DNA from 4 places in the Aquisalimonas sp. APHAB1-3 genome. Region 2 is predicted to be linked to each of the others. Evidence: predicted binding sites of a transcription regulator. Region 2 holds the regulator's gene; each other region holds the start of a gene.
The links. The regulator sigma-54, encoded in region 2, starts transcription at its own class of promoters, with help from an activator protein. The targets are predictions, from matches to a motif close to TGGCANGNTNCNTGCTT.
Positions count from the first base shown of each region.

Region 1: the regulator sigma-54 is predicted to act here: its motif matches at 2,362-2,378, upstream of ACNSTU_RS12890 (PEP-CTERM sorting domain-containing protein).
Region 3: the regulator sigma-54 is predicted to act here: its motif matches at 2,039-2,055, upstream of ACNSTU_RS08925 (TorF family putative porin).
Region 4: the regulator sigma-54 is predicted to act here: its motif matches at 3,183-3,199, upstream of ACNSTU_RS03895 (CmpA/NrtA family ABC transporter substrate-binding protein).

Region 1 is NZ_JBLWFT010000008.1:155,540-160,283, forward strand. It holds gene ACNSTU_RS12880 (acyl carrier protein) at 23-274, opposite strand; gene ACNSTU_RS12885 (asparagine synthetase B family protein) at 399-2,255, shown strand; gene ACNSTU_RS12890 (PEP-CTERM sorting domain-containing protein) at 2,462-3,142, shown strand; gene ACNSTU_RS12895 (acyl-CoA ligase (AMP-forming), exosortase A system-associated) at 3,284-4,744, shown strand, end outside.
Region 2 is NZ_JBLWFT010000009.1:26,301-31,044, forward strand. It holds gene rapZ (RNase adapter RapZ) at 1-217, opposite strand, end outside; gene ACNSTU_RS13025 (hypothetical protein) at 214-717, opposite strand; gene ptsN (PTS IIA-like nitrogen regulatory protein PtsN) at 714-1,187, opposite strand; gene hpf (ribosome hibernation-promoting factor, HPF/YfiA family) at 1,266-1,604, opposite strand; gene ACNSTU_RS13040 (RNA polymerase factor sigma-54) at 1,653-3,233, opposite strand; gene lptB (LPS export ABC transporter ATP-binding protein) at 3,387-4,112, opposite strand; gene lptA (lipopolysaccharide transport periplasmic protein LptA) at 4,109-4,663, opposite strand; gene lptC (LPS export ABC transporter periplasmic protein LptC) at 4,647-4,744, opposite strand, start outside.
Region 3 is NZ_JBLWFT010000004.1:146,634-151,377, reverse strand. It holds gene ACNSTU_RS08935 (urease accessory protein UreD) at 1-403, opposite strand, end outside; gene ACNSTU_RS08930 (HupE/UreJ family protein) at 452-1,027, opposite strand; gene ACNSTU_RS08925 (TorF family putative porin) at 1,293-1,967, opposite strand; gene ACNSTU_RS08920 (c-type cytochrome) at 2,222-2,746, opposite strand; tRNA gene ACNSTU_RS08915 (tRNA-Arg) at 2,899-2,975, shown strand; gene ACNSTU_RS08910 (response regulator transcription factor) at 3,305-3,952, shown strand; gene ACNSTU_RS08905 (ATP-binding protein) at 3,955-4,744, shown strand, end outside.
Region 4 is NZ_JBLWFT010000001.1:832,307-837,050, reverse strand. It holds gene ACNSTU_RS03910 (FAD-dependent oxidoreductase) at 1-1,116, opposite strand, end outside; gene ACNSTU_RS03905 (acyl-CoA dehydrogenase family protein) at 1,144-2,289, opposite strand; gene ACNSTU_RS03900 (OsmC family protein) at 2,366-2,902, opposite strand; gene ACNSTU_RS03895 (CmpA/NrtA family ABC transporter substrate-binding protein) at 3,249-4,622, shown strand; gene ACNSTU_RS03890 (sigma-54-dependent Fis family transcriptional regulator) at 4,639-4,744, shown strand, end outside.

The DNA.
Region 1 (4,744 bases), on a different contig from region 2:
CACCCCTGCTTCTGCCGCCCGGCTACTCCGCCAGCTTGCGGTCGACGAAATCCGTCAGCGAACCCACGGTTTCAAAGGTTTCGGCACTGATCTCTTCATCGTCCACGGCAATGCCGAAATGCTCCTCAAGCTGCGTTACCAGCGAAACCACGGCCATGGAGTCGAACTCCGGCACCTCGCCCAGCAACCCGGTCGTGCGGTCGAACTGACGCACCCGGCCATTGAGTTGCAACACGTCGTCAATTACCTGCTTCACTTCATCAAGCGTTGCCATCAAAGCATCTCTATTGTCTTTCGCGCCCTGAAGAGCCCGGGAAGGTTTACTATCATCTGAAGAGCATTATCAGCCTCCGGTCTGGCCGGATCAATCGCAGACCACTGAACAGGGAGACGCGCGCATGCTGGGGGGGATCTGTGGCTGGCTGGGCCCGAGCACTCGGGGGGGCGATGCCAATGAAATGGGTGCTGCTCTGGCGGGGGGCCCGCGGGCCACGCTGAGCACCCTGGGCGGCGGCAACTGTGGCGGCGCAGCCCTTGGCGGTGACATCGCGCATGGCGACAACGGCACTCTGGCACTCATCGCCGGGGCTCCGCGCTGGAAATCGGGCGCCCTGGAGGCGATTGCCCGGCAGTCGGGACACGGAACCGCACTGCTGGATGCCTGGCAGACCAACGGCCCGGACATGCTCGCTCAGCTCGAGGGACCTTTCGTCCTGGCCGTGCTGGCCCCCGGCGCGGGGACGGCACTGCTCGCCACGGACCGCATGGGACGGATGCCGCTGTTCCACACCGACTCGGGCGACTGCCTGGTCTTCGGCTCGACGCTGGATGCGGTCATCAGCCACCCGGGCGTGGATGCACGGTTAAGCACTCAGTCCGTCTACCACTACGTCTACCATCATGCCATTCCGAGCCCCGACTCCATCTACGAAGAGATCGGGCGCCTGCGCCCGGCCCACGCGCTGGACTGGGGCGATGGCAAGTCAACCGTCCGCCAGTGGTGGGCCCCGACATTCGCCCCGGACCGGCGCGCCACACCGGAGGAACTCGCCGAGGAACTGCGTGCCGCGCTGGCACAGTCCGTCGGCGACGCCGCGGCAGACGCGCACACCGCAGCATTCCTGAGTGGAGGCCTGGACAGCTCCACGGTGGCCGGGATGCTGTCAAAGGCGCAACAGGATCCTGCCGTGGCCTATGCCATCGGGTTCGACGCGCCGGGCTACGACGAGATCGAATATGCCCGAGCAGCCCGCGACCACTTCGGGCTGGACCTGCGTGAATACTACGTCACCCCCGACGACGTGGCCGCGACGGTTCCGAAGATCGCGGCGGCCTATGATCAGCCTTTCGGAAACTCTTCAGCGATACCGGCTTACCACTGTGCCCGGCGCGCTGTCGAGAACGGCATTGAGCTCATGCTGGCCGGTGACGGCGGCGATGAACTCTTCGGCGGCAACCCGCCCTATGGCAAACAACAGATCTTCGAGGCGTATGGCCGGATCCCCGGCGGGCTCCGTCGCGGAGTGGTGGAGCCCCTGGCGCTCGGCCCACTGGGGGCACTCCCGGGCGCACGCAAGGTCCGGCGCTATGTCGAACAGGCCCGGATTCCGCTGCCGGATCGGCTGCAGAGCTACAACTTCCTCCATCGCCACGATCCGGCCGAGCTGTTCAACGCCGACTTCCTCGCCGAGGTCGACCCCGCCTTACCGATGGCCCGGCAGCGGGCCGTTTACTCGGCCCCGGGGCAAGGCGACCCACTGCACCGAATGATGTACCTGGACTGGCAGTACGTCCTCGCCGACAACGACCTCTGCAAGGTAAGCCGAACCGCCGCGCTGGCCGGGGCGGACGTGCACTTTCCCATGCTGAATGACCGCGTCGTGGACCTGTCGTGCCGGATACCACCAGAGTTGCAGGTCCGTCGGGCACAGCTCCGCTGCTTCTACAAGGATGCGATGCGCGGCTTTCTGCCGGACACCATCATCCAGAAGAAGAAGCACGGCTTCGGTCTGCCGTTTGGCGTCTGGATGCGCGACACACCGGTCCTGCAGGAAATGGCGGGCGACGCACTGGGCAGCCTGCGCCGGCACGGCTGGTTCCGGGGCGCGTTCCTTGACCGTCTCATGGACCTGCAACGCGACCAGCACGCGGCCTACTATGGCGAGTTGGTGTGGGTGCTGATGATGCTGGGACTGTGGCTGGACCGTGATCATGCGCAATCGGGTGTCGCCGTGCGTCATGCGGCCAGCTCCTGACCGCTGCCAGGCAGGATCAGTCGGGGCGTCGAATTACTTTACAGTGTCGCAAACGTGAGACGGCGCCCCCCTCGCAAACCCGCCCCATAGACCGGGGACGCAACTCTGGCGAGGTTCTTGCTTTGTGTCGCCGCGCACAGCTCTGGTGCCTGCACAAGAGCCGTGCACTCGCGCAAAAAAGAACAACGCATTCGCAAGGGGGGTACATGACCCAGCACCGCAGAAGGCACTCGGGCATGAAGGCGGCGACCGCTTTCGGCATTTTCGTTGCGGCGTCCGCCTATGCCGGTACGGCAATGGCGGGAAGCTTGATGGTCAGCAACGCGTTCGACAGTGATGGTGAGTTCCTTGACGCACGAAACGCATTCGATGTGCTCGCCGAAGCCAAGGGCGAGTACCGGCCCAACAACTGGAGCATCGGGCTGACTGAAGGGGGCCAGAGTCAACCGGTTGCCCAGGGACTCGAGGATGGTCCGCTGGTCGATCGGTTCTCGTTCTCGCTGTCTCTCGTGGACGACGTTCTCAACTTCGCCGTCGAGGGCATTGGTTTCAACGACTCGGTGTCGCACGATGGTTTCGAGCTGGATAGCGCTGCTGACATCCTGCTCCGGGTGGCAGGTTCGGCAGAGGAGAACTCGACCATCCAGCTGGGGGGCGAGACGCTCACTGGGCCGATCGACGGGGCGGACTACTGGTGGCTCTCCGACATCGACTATGAGCAGGGTATCTCCGGGACCGGATTCTTCCCGGAGGGCACGGCTGACACCCGGCCTTCATTCCAGATGAAGATCACCGATTACACCAGCGTACCGGAGCCAGCCACACTGGGGATGCTGGGGCTCGGCCTGTTGGCCCTGACCGCCTTCGCCCGGCGCCGCAGTGCCTGAAGCGGACGCAATGGCTGTACACACAGAAGCCCCGGGTGCGGCCCGGGGCTTTGCTCCGTCATCAGGCATCATCCGGGTGTAGGCAACCCCCGGAGAGGCCCATACACTACAGATCATGGACTCAAGGAACCGTACCGCCTGATGGCCGATCTCATTCATGACCTGATTCTACGCTCTGCCGAACGGGCTCCGGGGAACCCGGCGCTCAGCCACAAGGACCATCGTCAGAATTTCGGACAGTTGGCGGACACCATCCGCACCGTCGCTCACGAACTGAATGGACTGGGGCTGACACGCGATGAGCGGGTAGCGGTGTATCTGGAGAAACGTCCGGAGGCCGTTGTCGGTCTGTTCAGCGCAGCCGCTGCCGGCGGCGTGTTCGTGCCGGTCAATCCGCTGCTGAAACCGCCACAGGTTGGCTACATCCTGCGTGACTGCAACGTGCGCGTGCTGATCACCTCCGCAAACCGCCTCAGCCAACTGAGCGAGGAGCTGCGCCGCTGTCATGACCTGCATACGGTGATTGTGACTGACGGCGTGCCCGCCGAAACGCCACAAGGCTTGCACACGGTTGCCTGGGGCGACTGGACGGCCGACAGCCGGCAGCGACCATGCCGCCGTATCGATACGGACATGGCAGCCATTCTTTACACCTCGGGCAGCACCGGGCAGCCCAAAGGCGTGGTGCTCTCACACCGCAACATGGTGGCAGGGGCCCGCAGCGTGGCGAGCTATCTCGATAATCGCGAAGATGACCGCCTGCTGGCCGCCCTCCCCCTGAGTTTCGACTATGGGCTGAGCCAGCTGACTACGGCCTTTCACACCGGCGCCAGCGTCTCGCTCATGAACTATCTGTTACCGCGGGATGTGCTCCGCGCCGTCGAGCGCGAACAGATCACCGGCCTGGCGGCGGTCCCGCCACTATGGATCCAGCTTGCACAGCTCGACTGGCCCGGGCACGTGACCGACCACCTGCGCTATATCACCAACTCCGGCGGTGCCATGCCGCGGACCACAGTACAGGCCCTGCGGGCGTCACTCCCGCGAACGCAGGTCTACCTGATGTACGGGCTCACGGAGGCGTTCCGATCGACTTACCTCCCACCCGAGGAGGTGGACCGTCGCCCCGACTCCATGGGCAAGGCCATTCCCAATGCGGAGATCATGGTGCTGCGGGAGGATGGCTCCCCGTGTGCGCCGAACGAACCGGGGGAGCTTGTCCACCGGGGCGCGCTCGTCTCCATGGGTTACTGGAACGCCCCGGAAAAGACCGCGGAGCGATTCCGGCCATTGCCACCACGCAGCCAGGGCATCACCACCCCTGAGCTCGCGGTGTGGTCCGGGGACACCGTACGCATGGATGACGACGGCTTTCTCTATTTCGTCGGCCGGCGGGACGAGATGATCAAGACGTCAGGCTATCGGGTCAGCCCCAGCGAGGTCGAAGAAGTGGTCTATGCCACTGGACTGGTTGCCGAAGCGGTAGCCCTGGGTGTGCCACACCCGACGCTGGGCGAGGCCATCGTGCTCGTCGCCCAGGGCCGCGACCAGGCCACCCTGGACACCGAGGCGCTGATCGCTGCCTGTAAACGCGACCTCCCC
Region 2 (4,744 bases):
CGAGGTCCGTCATGCGGTTGCGGGCGTCGACGCCGACGGCATAGTGATTGGCCGTGCCCGGTTCCAGGCTGGTGATGTGCTCGCCGAAGGACGACAGCATGGTCACGGGCAGGTTGTCGATGCAGTAGCAGCCGCTGTCTTCCAGTGTATGGAGCGCCACAGTTTTGCCGGAACCGGACAACCCGCTGACGATAATCAGGCGGGTGTGTTCGCTCATACCGTACCTCCTGTCAGTTGATCGCCAGCGTGTAGCCGGGCGACGACTTCGACCAGCAATGCCAGTGGACGTTCCGGAGATACGGGCAGTGTGATGCGTGGTACGGTCCGGCCGAGGAGCAGGGTGTCGTCGACGGTGGGTGCCAGCCGCGGCCAGTCGGCCCACGACCGGGGCGACGTCAGCCGGATCACCCGGTCCACGGGCGCGCGCTCCGCCACGGTGTGGCTGCCGAACAGGGTGGTGACAGGCTGGGGGCCGAGGCCGCGGATTTCCAGCCAGCCCGCCAGTGCAGAGGGAGCCCGGCCATACAGCACCCCGTCTTCCACGGACAGGGTGACGGCATCGTCGGCGATCAGCCGGTGTCCGCGCTCCAGCAGTCGCAATGCCGTGTCACTCTTGCCGGTACCGCTTTCGCCTGTGATGAGGAGCCCGCAGCCATTCACGCTGACCAGCACCCCGGGAACGGTGGTGCCCGTGTCACCGGTCACGCGATCACTCATGTGCTCCCCTGGGTGGCCTCCCAGTCCCTGAGCAGCTCATAGACGGCATCGGCATCGCGGGCGTCGCGGAGCCTACGGCACAGGGGCTGGTCGCTGAACATTTCGGCGAGCCGGGCGAGAATCTGGAGGTGTTCGTCGGTGAAGTGCTCGGGTACAACCAAGGCGAACAGGAGATCGACGGGTTCGTTGTCGAAGGCGTCGAAATCGATGGCCTCGCTGGTGCGGATGAAGGCGGCGGTGGCCGAGTCATTGCCGTCCATGCGGGCGTGGGGCAAGGCGACGCCGTGACCGAGCCCGGTACTGCCGAGTTTCTCGCGGCTGATCAGCTTGTCGAAGATGGCGTTGGCCGGCAGGGCGGAGTCGGAGTCGGCCACCATATCGCTGAGGAGTTCCAGGCCCCGCTTCTTGCTGGTCACCTGGATGTCGCAGGCGATGCGCTCCGGTGTGATTAGGTCGGCAATCTTGATCATGCTTGTCCACGCAGGGTCGTGTCTGCGGATTCGGAAGTCGGCGGCGGTCCCTCGCTGGCGACCGCCGCTCCGCGCTGTTCAGTCCTCGTCACCCTCTCCCTGGGCCTTGGCCTGGGCGCCTTCGTTGCGCCGGTGGTCAGTGACCTTCTCCTTGTGCTTCTTCACCTGCCGGTCGAGCTTGTCGATCAGTCCGTCGATGGCAGCATACATGTCTTCGGCGCTGGCATCAGCGTAGAGCTTGGCGCCGCTGAGCAGCATGGTGGCCTCCGCCTTCTGACGCAGCTTCTCCACCGTCAGAATCACGTGGACGTTCACCACGTTGTCGAAGTGGCGCTCCAGCTTGTCCATCTTGGAATGCACGTAGTCGCGCAGTGCTTCAGTGAGATCCACATGGTGCCCGGTGATGTCGATCTGCATAGAGACTCCTCCCGAATGAGAGCCGGAAACGGCGAACCCCTTGTTGCCTCAGGCAATCCTTTTTCGTTCGTTCGACGAGGCAATGGACATGGATTCACGATACTTTGCCACTGTCCTTCGCGCCACATCGATTCCTTCATTTTTCAGGATTTCGGCCAGTTTGCTGTCACTGAGGGGCTTGCGGGCGTCCTCTTCGGCGATCAGCCGGCGAATCCGGGCGCGGATAGAGGTCGCCGAGCACTCCTGTCCATCCACGGTATGCACGTGGCTGGAGAAGAAGTACTTGAACTCGAACGTGCCGCGCGGCGTGTACATGTACTTCTGCGTGGTGATCCGGGAGATGGTGGACTCGTGCATCTCCACCTCTTCCGCCACCTCGCGCAGCACCAGCGGCTTCATGGCTTCCTCGCCCTGCTCCAGGAATTCCTGCTGGTGATTGACGATGCAGGTCGCGACCTTAAGGAGAGTCTCGTTGCGGCTCTTCAGGCTCTTGATGAACCAGCGCGCCTCCTGCAGATGCTGACGCATGGTGGCATTGTCGTTGCCCTGGTCGCCGCGCCGGACCAGGCCCGCGTAGTAACTGTTGACGCGGATCTTCGGTGACGCCTCGGGGTTGAGCTCCACCCGCCAGGCACCGCGCTCCTTGCGCACATAGACGTCGGGGACCACGTACTCGGCTGTGGGCGTGCCGATCTGGGAGCCGGGCCGAGGGTCCAGGGTGCGGACCAACTCCAGCACCTGGCCGAACTCTTCCTGGGTGACCTTGAGCTTGCGGGTGAGAGGCCCGAGCTGGCGGCTGCCGAGGAGGTCCAGGTGCTTGTCCACCAGCAGACGCGCTTCGGCGAGCCAGGGGGTGTCGTCCGGGAACTGTTCCAGCTGCACCAGCAGTGCTTCGCGCGGGTCCAGGGAGGCCACGCCCAGGGGGTCGAACCGCTGGATCAGGTGGCGGACGGCCTCCACCTCGTCAGGTTCGACCGGTTCGTCGCCGTCGGTCACCGATTCGCAGATCTCGTCCACGGTGACGCCGAGGTAGCCGTCGTCGCGCACGCCGTCGATGATGGCCTCGGCGATGGCCATGTCGCGCTCACTGAAATGGGAGAGTTGTGCCTGCCACAACAGGTGGTCATGCAGGCCGCCGCCATCGCCGGCGGTGCGATTCTCCCACGCCTCGCGCTGCTCATCGTCCCCGCCGGGGGCGCTGTATGCGGTGCTGCCGTCGTAGATGTCGTTCCAGTCGGAGTCCAGGGGCAGGTCGTCTGGGATGTCGCTCTGGTCGCTGGCTGACTTGTCTTCGGCGCCGTCGTGATCGTCCACCGTGTCGGCCACGTCCGGCGCGGTGTCGGTGTCCGTGGTGTCGCTGCCGGCGGACTCGCCGTCGCTGGTCGCGGCTTCCCCGTCGTGCTGCTCGGAGCCGGCGTCGTTACCGTCATCGCTGCGGTCGGTTTCGGTGACCGCCTCGTCGCCCTCGTCAAGCTCGTCGGCGGGCTCCAGCATCAGGTTGGAATCCAGCGCCTGCTGGATTTCCGTGCGCAGCTCCAGGGTCGACAGCTGCAGCAGCTTGATGGCCTGCTGGAGCTGCGGCGTCATGGTGAGCTGCTGACCGAGACGTAGCTGCAGCGACTGTTTCATTGGCGATGCCTCTCTCCTGCCGCCCCTCGGGCCGCGGGTCAGGCCAGGCCTGCATACGAGTGGGTTGATAACCCTATCGTAACTGACTCTGTCGCTGGTTAGAACATTGGCCCGATACTTGCGTGGGCTGAGCGAAAGTGCTACGGAGCGTGGTCACAGGCGGAAGTGTTCACCCAGGTACACCTCGCGGACCTGCCTGTTCGCCAGGACTTCCTCCGAACTGCCGCGAGCGATGACCTCGCCCTGGGCAAGGATGTAGGCGCGCTGGCAGATGCCGAGCGTCTCGCGCACGTTGTGGTCGGTGATCAGCACGCCGATCTCCCGGTCCGCCAGGTGGCGGATGATTTCCTGGATATCGAGCACGGAGATCGGGTCGACGCCGGCAAAGGGCTCGTCCAGCAGGATGAACTGCGGGTTGGCGGCCAGTGCCCGGGCGATCTCGACACGCCGGCGTTCGCCGCCGGAGAGACTGATGCCGTTCTGGTCGTGGAGGTGGCCGACGTTGAATTCGTCCAGCAGCTCCCGGGCGCGCTCCCGGCGCTGCTTGCGATTCAGTTCGGGGCGGGTCTCGAGGATGGCCAGCAGGTTGTCCATTACGGTGAGCTTGCGGAAGATCGATGCTTCCTGGGGCAGATACCCGACGCCGCGGCGGGCACGTATGTGCATGGGCAGGTCGGTGATGTCGTTGCCGTCCAGCTCGATGCGCCCGCCGTCGGCCTGTACCAGGCCGACCACCATGTAGAAGCATGTGGTCTTGCCTGCGCCGTTGGGGCCGAGCAGCCCGACCACCTCGCCGCTGGAGACTTCCAGTGATGCGCCGTGGACGACGGTCTTGCGGCGGTAGGTCTTCACCAGGTTCTCGGTGCGCAGCAGGCTCACTCGTCGTCTCCGTTGTCCTCGTCGTCGGGGAACAGCCGGATCTGCACGCGACGTCCGGTCTCGGGCTCACCCCGTGCATGCACCAGGTCGGCAACCACTTCATACTCGATGCGCTCGCCGGTGAACGTGTTCCGCCCCTGGGTCAGCCGCGCGCCCTCCAGCAGGATGACCCGTTCGGGCCCGGTGGCGTAGTACTCCATGCGCGGCGCTTCGGCCTCGATGGCGCGGCGGTCATCGCCACCGCGCTGGTTGTAGACGGCGGGTTCACCTTCCACCACCACATGGTCCAGGGCCTGGTTGCCACCGTCATCTTCCCGCAGGTGGACGGTCATGCGGTCCCCGGTAATGCGCCTCGGGCCGCGGGTGAGCACCACGTTGCCGGTGTACACGCTGACGCCGCGGGCGTTGTCGATCTCGGCGTTGTCCGCGTCCAGGTCGATGGGCTCGGCCTGGGCGCTGCCAATGCCGAGCAGGAACAGCAGGGCCGCAAGGAGCAGTGCCGGCCGCGTCTGTCTCCTGTTGCGGGCTGCAGGGTTACTCGGGTACGTCATAACGACCTCTCACCTCGGACAGCAGTTCCACCAGTTCCCGGTCGAGATACGCGCGCACGCCGACACCCTCGATACGCGCGC
Region 3 (4,744 bases), on a different contig from region 2:
ACAACCGGGCTGCGCCCGAGAGCTGGAACCGATTTGTCAGCGCGGTATCGGAGCGACCATGGAGAATCGTCTCCATGGGCAGGAACTCCAGAGACGCATCGTCCTCGACCCGGAACACCTGCTCCTGATGGGCCACCGGACCCGCCGTACGGTAGAACTTGGCCGCGGCGGGCGTGGTGAGGAGGACGTGAGCGCTCGGGGCCACATCCGCGTCCAGCCGCAGCCGGTCACCGCCGACCACGCCACCGGGCGGATGGATCAGGTAGGCGTGGCAGACGGCACCTTCCGGATGGAAAGTTCGCTGCACCAGCAGAGGGCCCTCGTGGCGGCGACGCGCAAGCACGGTGCGATCGCCTCTCGGTGCAAACCGCAGCTCCAACCGGCCCAGCCAGCTGCCGTCCATGGCGCCCTCTGCCTCAACGGGGATCGCTGTGGGCAGTGCTACCACGGTTCAGACCACGATCAGCAGATAAACGCCGGATGCCACCAGGACGCCGCCGCCCACGCGCTCCATCGGTCGCATCTGACGCATGCGCGCGGCAGCGGCAGCAAGCCCGGCACCCGCCGTCAACAGCAGGGCCGACGCGAGGGTGAACCCCGAGGCAAACAGGGCAGCCGAGAGACCGGCCGCCATCTCTGCACCGTGTGCATGCCCGTGAAACAACGCGAACAGACCGGCAATGGCGGCGGCCGCGGCCATGGGAACCCGCCGGGCACCGAAGATGAGCGCGCCCGTAATCAACAGCGAGCCGATGATGCCGAACTCAACCAGTGGCTGGGCGCCTTGCCCAGCGCCCACGGCAAAGCCCAGGACAACCGCCCCCAGAAACGCGCCGATCACGCCCAGGGTTCCGCGCAGGGTGTGCTGGCGGGCCGCCCAGAAGCCGATCCCGGCCATGGCCAGTAGATGATCCAGGCCGAGCAGCGGATGCACGAACCCGGCGCCGAAGCCGCCATGCCCGTGGCCGGGGTGCGCCAGCGCGAGGGCGGGAACAAGCAGGAACAGGGACCCCAACAGATATCGCATCAAACAACCTCCACGCAGGGTTCGGGTGAGCCGGGAATGTTCGAGCGCCCCGGCACGAAACGTCTGCGCGAAGCTGGAGCAGAACCTGTGCCAGAACAAAAAAGTTAATGATATCCGCCGGATGGAGCACAGGAAGGGCGGAAGGGCGATCCAGATATGCACAACGACGGTGCAAACAGATCGGTTCACGCACGAAAACGGGGCGGGCATCGCGCCCGCCCCGGAAGGGCTCCGCAGAGCCCCATGGGAGTTGTTCTGTCTTCCCCTAGAAGTCAGTGGCGACGGTGAACGCCCAGCGGTCACGGTTGCCCGAGATGTCGTTGTCGCCGTACATCACACTGAAATCGAGGCCTGCGTACTCGACGCCGGCGCCGATGTGCCAATAGGCGAAATCATCATCGCTGTCGTCGGCGTCCACATAGCCCACGTCGGTGAACACGTAGGTGTCGCGCGGCAGTGCATAGGCGAGATTGAGCTCATAGTAGATGTAGTCGCCGTCGTCCGCCTCGTAGACGACGTAGAAGTCCGCGGCGAGGTCACCGACCCCCGTGTTAACGCCCGCATAGAGCTCCGTGAATTCCGCGGCGCCGCCGGCGGCAGGATAGAAGTAGTGAATCACCCCGACATCAATACCGACTTCATCAGTAAGATCGGTGGCAAAGCCGCCGTAGACATCCATCTCGATGTAGGCATCATCGCCCTCACCGAACTGGACGCTCGAGTTCCAGTTGCCCAGATACAGCCCAGACGCGTGTTCCAGGTCGAAGCCACCCTGGATTGCCGGGCGCCCTCCCGTCTCGCTGGCCCCCTGGAAAATGTAATCCGACGTCACCGCCAGATTGCCGCTCCACGCGAAGCCAGCGCCAAGGTCATTGGCGACGGCACCGCCGGAAGTGACGAGAAGGCCGCCGGTGGCCAGCGCAGTTAGGGTCTTTTTCATTGGTATCGCCTCTGTTGCGGTTATCCCTGAATCGTTCCGCCACGTTCCGGTGGCTCAGACCGATCGGGTCACTGCAGAAGCCATGCCACTTACTGGTTACTTTTTCTATTCAAATGCTTAGGCGTTGCGTCCAGGCCCCCGCCGTGGCATCGCGCACCACCGTGCAGCGACGGTCCCTCCGCCGCCCACTTTCCGTGCACAAAAAAGCCGCCCCGGAGGGCGGCTTCTATAATGTTCGGTGCTGCGCGCGCGATTCAGTCGTCGACGGCCACACCGCTCTCTTCGAGCATGTAAACCACGGCGTTGCGCACTTCCTCGTCACTCAGGCTGGAGTCGCCACCACGGGCCGGCATGGCGCCGATGCCGTTGATGGCATTATCAACGAGCTCTTCCAGGCCCTTGTCTTCATACAGGCTGGCCCAGACGCCCTCGTCACCCGTCACCGGTGCATCCATCACGCCGCTGGCGTGGCAGGCCATACAGGCCGATTCATTGACCTCGGAGCCGGACATGGCGACTTCTTCTTCGTCAGCGTCGTCATCGTCTTCGTCCACCGCCGCAACAGGCGCGGACTCGCCGGCTTCCCGCACGGCACCAACCGACTGCAGATTACGCTCCGCACGGTCGCGCTCATGGGCGAGCTGGGCCTGCTGGCGAGATTCATCGAACGTGCTGGCAAATACCGCCAGGATGCCGATGATCACCGCGCTCACGACGAGCAGTGCCATCACGCCGCCGAAGGTTTTCATGAATGCCTTATCGTCTTGCTCGTCGCTCACGCTCCACACTCCATCGAATTACCGCCCGCGCGGTGGGGCCGAAAACCGGGAGAGCAGTATATCGGAAAGACCCGACCCGCAAAACCTCGCCGGCCCCGGACGAGCATGGACGTATGCGGTCATAACCGCTATCCTACGCAGCTCAGATCAAAGCGCCCGTAGCTCAGTTGGATAGAGCGTCGGCCTCCGAAGCCGAAGGTCGCAGGTTCGAATCCTGCCGGGCGCGCCATCTACTCTTGAAGCACCCCCAATCCCCCCGATTGCAACCGAATCTTCACGAGTCGGGATTCGAACCTGCGACATCCAGACCCCTCAGGTTCGACCGGCCGCCGCAGGCGGCCAGTGCCGCGGCGCGCCGCGACGCGGACCCGAAGGGCGAGGCGCCAAAGGCGCCGTCGTAATCCTGCCGGGCGGCCATCTCTATCGGGACTTCACCGAGTCGCAATCCATCCGTGTCCTATACTCCCCTGTGACGAATCCGCGACTTGACGCGGACCTGTGGGTGCAATCCAGGCCAAGTGCGTCCGGACAGCGCCCGGCGATCACGGGGGCCCCGCCGTGCCGTCACTGGTACCCGATCATGCCCGCAGCCTGCTTTTGGTGGACGACCACGCCGTGGTACGTGCCGGCTATCGTCGGCTGCTGGAGCAGTCCGGCGGCCAATGGCAGGTGGAGGAGGCGGAGAGCGGCGAAGCGGCCTGCGTGCGCTGCGCCGAACGGGCGTTCTCGCTGGTGGTGCTGGACCTGGCCCTGCCCGGGCTGAGCGGCCTGGAGACACTGCGCCGCCTCCGCGCCCGCCATCCGGATCAACGGGTTCTGGTCATGAGCATGCACGACCAGCGGGCCTTCGTTGAGCAGGCGCTAAGCGCGGGGGCAACCGGTTATGTGACCAAGGCCAGCGCACCGGAGACGCTGACCACCGCCGTGAGTCGGGCGATGGAAGGGCGCCGGTTCCTGGGCCCGGATCTGCCGCCAGGCATTGGCGGGGACAACGCGCCCTCCGGCCTGGCGGTGCTGTCTCCCCGGGAGTTCGAGATCTTCCGGATGCTTGCCGCCGGCAAGCGCGTGTCGCAGATCGCCGAGACGCTGTCCATCAGCTACAAGACCGCGGCGAACTGCAGCACCCGGATTCGCCGGAAGCTGGCGGTGTCCGGGCCGGCGGATCTCGCCCGGCTGGCAATCCGGGCCGGCGTCATGGAGGTCTGACGATGACGCTGGTCACGCGGCTGCAACTACTGTTCGCCGTGCTCACCCTCGGGTTTCTCGTCGCCGGACTCACGCTGGTCATCCACCACGCCCGCACGGCCGTTCACGCTGAACTGACCTCGGCGGTGGACCTGACCACGGCACTGGTCCGCAGCGCCGTGGCGGACACCAACGGGAACGCCCCGGCCAGCGGCACCGACGACTTGGTGGACCGGCTCGAGACCGTCACACCGCAGCGGCATGTGCGACTTGAAAAGGTCCGTGAAGACGCGCACCGGCCACTGACAGCGGCCGCGCCAGACCGGGGTGCCACGGCTCCGGCCTGGTTCGCGTGGCTGGTGGGATTCGAGGCCGCCGCCCATACACGCACGATTACGCTCAACGACGGCGCCGGAACGGCGCTGCTGATCCGGGCGGAGCCCGGCGACGAGATCGCCGAGGCGTGGCAGGGGGCGCGCGGCCTGCTGGCGCTGCTGGTGGGATTCGGTGCTGTGGCCGCCGTTCTCATTCAGTGGTTGCTGCGGCGTACGCTTGCTCCGCTGCAGCAGCTCAGTGGCGGCCTCGGCGCCCTGGAACGTGGCGATTACACCCGTCGGCTGGCCACGACCGGCACACGGGAGCTGGACCGCCTGGCCGACCAGTTCAACGCCCTGGCTGCGGCACTGGCCCGCACCCGGGAACGGAACCGCCTGCTCAACCGCGCGCTGATGGACGCCCAGGAGCACGAACGGCGGCACCTGGCCCGGGAACTCCACGACGAGATGGGGCAATGCACCAGCGCGCTGCAGGCCG
Region 4 (4,744 bases), on a different contig from region 2:
CGGGCGCACGTAGGGCAGGAGCCTGCCGTCGTGTTCCGAGCAGTCGCCCAGGGCGTAGATGGCCGGGTCCGACGTCTGTAACTGGCCGTCGACCCGTATGCCGCTGCCCACTTCCAGCCCGGACTGCAGTGCCAGCTCCACGTTGGGCTTCAGCCCGAGGGCGCTCAGCGCCACGTCGGCTGTGGCCGTTTCGCCGTTGCCGAGGCGGGCGGTAAGGCGTCCGGTGCCGTTGTCGCGGTCGATGCGCTCCAGCGAGGTGCGCGGGATGAAGCGGATGCCACGTTGCCGGAGGGCGGCGTCCAGCTCGCCGCTGAGGCGTTCGGGCAACAGCCGGTGCAGGAGCCGGTCGGCCTGGTCCACCAGCGTGACGTTGTGCCCGGCTGCGGAGAGGTCGTCGGCGAACTCGCAGCCGATCAGGCCCGCCCCCAGGATCAGCACTCGGGAGGTGGCGCCGTCGCCATCAATTCGCTCGCGCAGGCGCTGGTAGCTTTTCAGGTCGTTCACCTGCAGCACATCGCCGCTGGCCGATCCGGCCAGCTGGGGCTGCGGTTGTGATGCACCCGGGGCGAGAATCAGGTGCGCGTACGGTACGCCGCCGCGGGGCGTGATCACGCGCTGGCGCGCGCGGTCGATCTCCAGCACACGCGTGCGTGCCATGAGCGCGACGTTCCACTTGGCGGCGGCGTCGTCACCGGACTGGATCACCAGCGCGTCGGGGCGCTGGCCTTTCGCCGCCGCCGCGGACAGCTGCGGCTTCGGGTAGACGTCCGCATTGCAGCGCGAGACCATCGCAATCGGCCGGCTGGAGCCCGCGGCCCGGAGGGCCTCCACCACGGCCCAGGCCGCCATGCCGCCGCCGATGATCACGATCTGGTCCGGGTGGCCGAAGTCGTGGTGGGCGGGTTGCCGGGCCGGGGCGGTGTCGGTCGCCTCGGCGCCGGTGTCATCAATGAGCTCGAAGTCGGCCTTGGTGACGCCGCAGTCCGGGCACTCCCAGTCGTCGGGGATGTCTTCGTAGCGGGTGCCGGGGGGCAGCCCGCCATCCGGGTCGCCTTCCGCCTCGTCGTAGATGAATCCACAAACCCGGCACAGGTAGCGTCGGTACGGAGTCGTCATGGCCTTTGGCTCTCCTGTTGATGGGTGTCAGTGGGCACCGAGTCGTTCCAGTTCCTTGCGCAGGTGCTTGATCGCCGGGGTGACGATCGCCACGAAGTAGGACTCCCGCAGCTTGCGTTGCCCGGGCGCGTTGGCCAGGTAGCCGCGGGCGCCGGCGTGCAGCATGGCGGCCTGGGATGCGCGCAGGGAAAGCTCGGATGCGGTGTGGCGCAGCTGCAGCACGTCGGCGAAGAGTTCATCGGACGGGTCACCGATCTCGCGGCCCAGGGCGCGCGTGGCGTTGCGCGCGTCGTCCAGCGCGTCGGTGAGTGCCGCGGGCTGATCGTCCAGGTAGCGGTTCACGTGGGCGTGCGTGGCGGCCATCTCCTGCATGATGTCGATGCAGCCCTGCACCACGCCGAGCCCCATGCCCATCTGCAGCAGAACGAACCCGGAGCGGATGCGGGGGATGAAGCCGCTGATGTCGTGGGTGATCACGTGGGCGTCCGGGATGAACGCATCGCGGAAGTGGCAGGCGTAGGTGCCGCTGCCTTCCAGGGCCGTGAACTCGGCGCACTGCTGCAGGCTGAAGCCAGGCTGGTCACAGAACGTCACGGCCATGACCTTCCGGTCGCTGTCTTCGACCTGGAAGATCGCCGCAAAGGCGTGTTCGGCCGCCAGGTTGGAGACCCAGGGCAGGGTGCCGTTGGCGATGTAGCCACCCTCCACGGGGCGGACGCGGATCTTCAGCGCCTCGATGTCGGCCAGGTGTTTCATGCCGTTGGAGAGGCCGGTGCCACCAAGCAGCTCGCCGCTGGCGATGCGGGGCAGCAGGGTCTGTTTCGCCTCGGGGTTGTCGGCGTTCTCCAGATACCAGGCCAGGGCGTCCTGGCACCAGACGCAGAAGCCCGTGGACATGCACTCGCGGGAGACGGTTTCCATGAGCTGGATCGCCATGGGGAAGTCGTGCCCGGCGTTGTCGCGCCGCGACGGGATGTGCTGGCTGTAGCCGCCCAGCGCACCGAGTTCGTGCATGAACCCCGATGGATAGACACCTTGCCGGTCGATCGCGACCGTTTGCGGTGCCAGTTGATCGCGGACGAGCCCGGCGACCCGGCTTTCAAGCGCGTGATCGGGTTCCAGGCCGGGCGCAAGCCCCGGCGTATGGGGGAGTGTTTGTGCAGTAGCCGCCATGGGAGCCTCCGGCGTGACTTAAGGGGTGTGGTGAGCGCGGCGAAGCGGTGTGCATCGCCGCGCCGGATTGCCGGCCTCAGGCCAGGCTCATCGTGGTCGGGACCGGGTTGCGCATGGTGTTCGCCACGGGCGACCACTTGTCGGCCCAGGCGACCAGCTCCTCGAGTTCTTCACGGGAGCAGTCGGCGTCGATGTCGAAGGTCGCGCGGATCTCCGTGAACCCCAGGCGTTTCTCGCTGGTGTCGCCGACGCCCCAGACGCTGGAGATGTTGATGTCGCCTTCCAGGTCGCACTCGAGCTTGTAGACCTTGATGCCCTTGTAGGTGGCGTTGGCGTGGATGCCAACCAGCAGGCACGAGGCGAGGGCGGCCAGGGCGGCCTCCGACGGATTCGGTGCGTTGTTCTCGCCGAGCAGGGTCGGCGGCTCATCGATCAGGTGGCCGTCCAGATCCCGGCAATAGGTCATCATGCGGAAGATGCCTTCGCACTCCGTGTGGGACTTCAGCGTGTTGACCTTGGTGGGGTCCATCTTCGCCTTCGCTCCCAGCGCCTTGAGGCCCTCCAGATCGATCGGGCGTATCGGCTGTTTCGTTTGTGCTGCTGCGTCGCTCATCGCGTCCTCCTGAGGTGTTTGCGTCATGAGAGTTCGCCAGGCTCTCTGCAGCAGACGTGCCAGGCGCGTCGATACGCGGTTTATGCCCAATAAAAAACCCTTAAAAACGGTTGATTACAGATTTTTGTTCAAGTTGTTTGGCGTCTCTACGGCGCTGTTCGGAAGGGGGGTGACAATGTGGTCAATGTCGACATTGTCGGCTTTGTCCGGCCGGGTGCGGTGGTGCTCGGCGCCACCGGAATGCGGCTCAGGCCCCGGTGTTCGTTGCAGTGCGGCAAACTGGCACAGCGCTTGCTCGGGTGGTTGGTGACAACCTGACCGTCCCGCCACCGCGAGGAAGTGACTGATGAAAAGCCTTGGTGACCCGTATAGCCCCCACTCAGACCTGCGCCACGGGGCCGGCTGCTCCTGCGAGAGCTGCACGCCCGCCGGCACGGCGCATTCGGACACCGCACAGGCGTCCACGCGTGAGGACATCGTGGACCGCGCCGTGGAAAACACCCTGGTGCGCGCACTGTTTGGAGGCAACGACATCAGTCGTCGCCGCTTTATGGCCGCAGTCGGCCGTGGCACCGCCATGGCGGCGCTGGCGTCGGCGTTTCCCATGGGCGCGCTGAAGTCTGCACTGGCGGACGACCTGGGCCCGCTGGAGCAAACGGAGATGACCATCCCGTTTCTGCCCATCACCTGTGCCACCCCCATCATCATGGGGGATGCCATGGGCTTCTATGAGCGCTACGGGCTGAACGTGACCCTGGAGCGCGTGGCCGGCTGGCCCGTGGTGCGGGATCGCATGGACGCAGGCGAGTTCAATGCCGCGCACATGTTGGCGCCGATGCCGCTGTCCATCCGTATGGGCGTTGGCGCAAGCCGGCTGCCAGTGACCATGCCCGCGGTGGAGAACATCAACGGCAATGCCATCACCCTGGCCAACAAGCACAAGGACAAGATGGACCCGAAGGACTGGAAGGGCTTCACCTTCGCCATTCCGTTCGATTTCTCCATGCACAACTTCCTGCTCCGGTATCTGCTGGCCGAGCACGGGCTGGATCCGGATCGCGACGTGAGCCTGCGGGTGATGCCGCCGCCGGAGATGGTTGCCAACCTGCAGGCCGAGAACATCGACGGCTACATCGTGGCCGAGCCCTTCAACCAGCGCGCTGTTTGGGAGGGGGCCGGCTTTATCCATACGCAGACCAAGGACATCTGGAGCGGTCACCCGTGTTGCGCCTTCGTGGTCCGGGAGGACTGGGTCGACGAGCACCCAAATACCTTTGGCGCGCTGTTCCGCGCCATCGTGGATGCAACCCAGTTCAGCTCGGAGGCCGACAACCGCAAGGAGATCGCCGAGGCCATTTCGCCGCGGCAGTATCTCAACCAGCCGGTGCCGGTAATGGAGCAGATTCTGGTCGGGCGGTATGCGGACGGACTCGGCGAGGTCAAGGACATGCCCGACCGGATCGACTTCGACCCGTTCCCCTGGCAGTCCATGGCGGTGTGGATGCTCACGCAGATGAAGCGCTGGGGGTATATTGATGGCGATGTGAACTACCACCAGATCGCGGAAGAGGTGTTCCAGGCCACGGAGTGCCGGAAGGTCATGGAAGAGCTCGGTTACAACGCCCCCGAAGAGAACTACCGCATCCACGAGATCATGGGCAAGGAGTTCGACCCGCACGATCCGGAGGGCTATCTGGAGAGCTTCGAGGTGCGCGCTTGACCGACCGCATGTGCACATGACGACCGATAGCGAACTCCCCGGCGAGTCGCTGGTGCTGGTGGAAACGGCCCAGTTGCTGGGCCGTTCCCTGCGCCCGGAGGCCACTATCCCGGCCGTGCTGC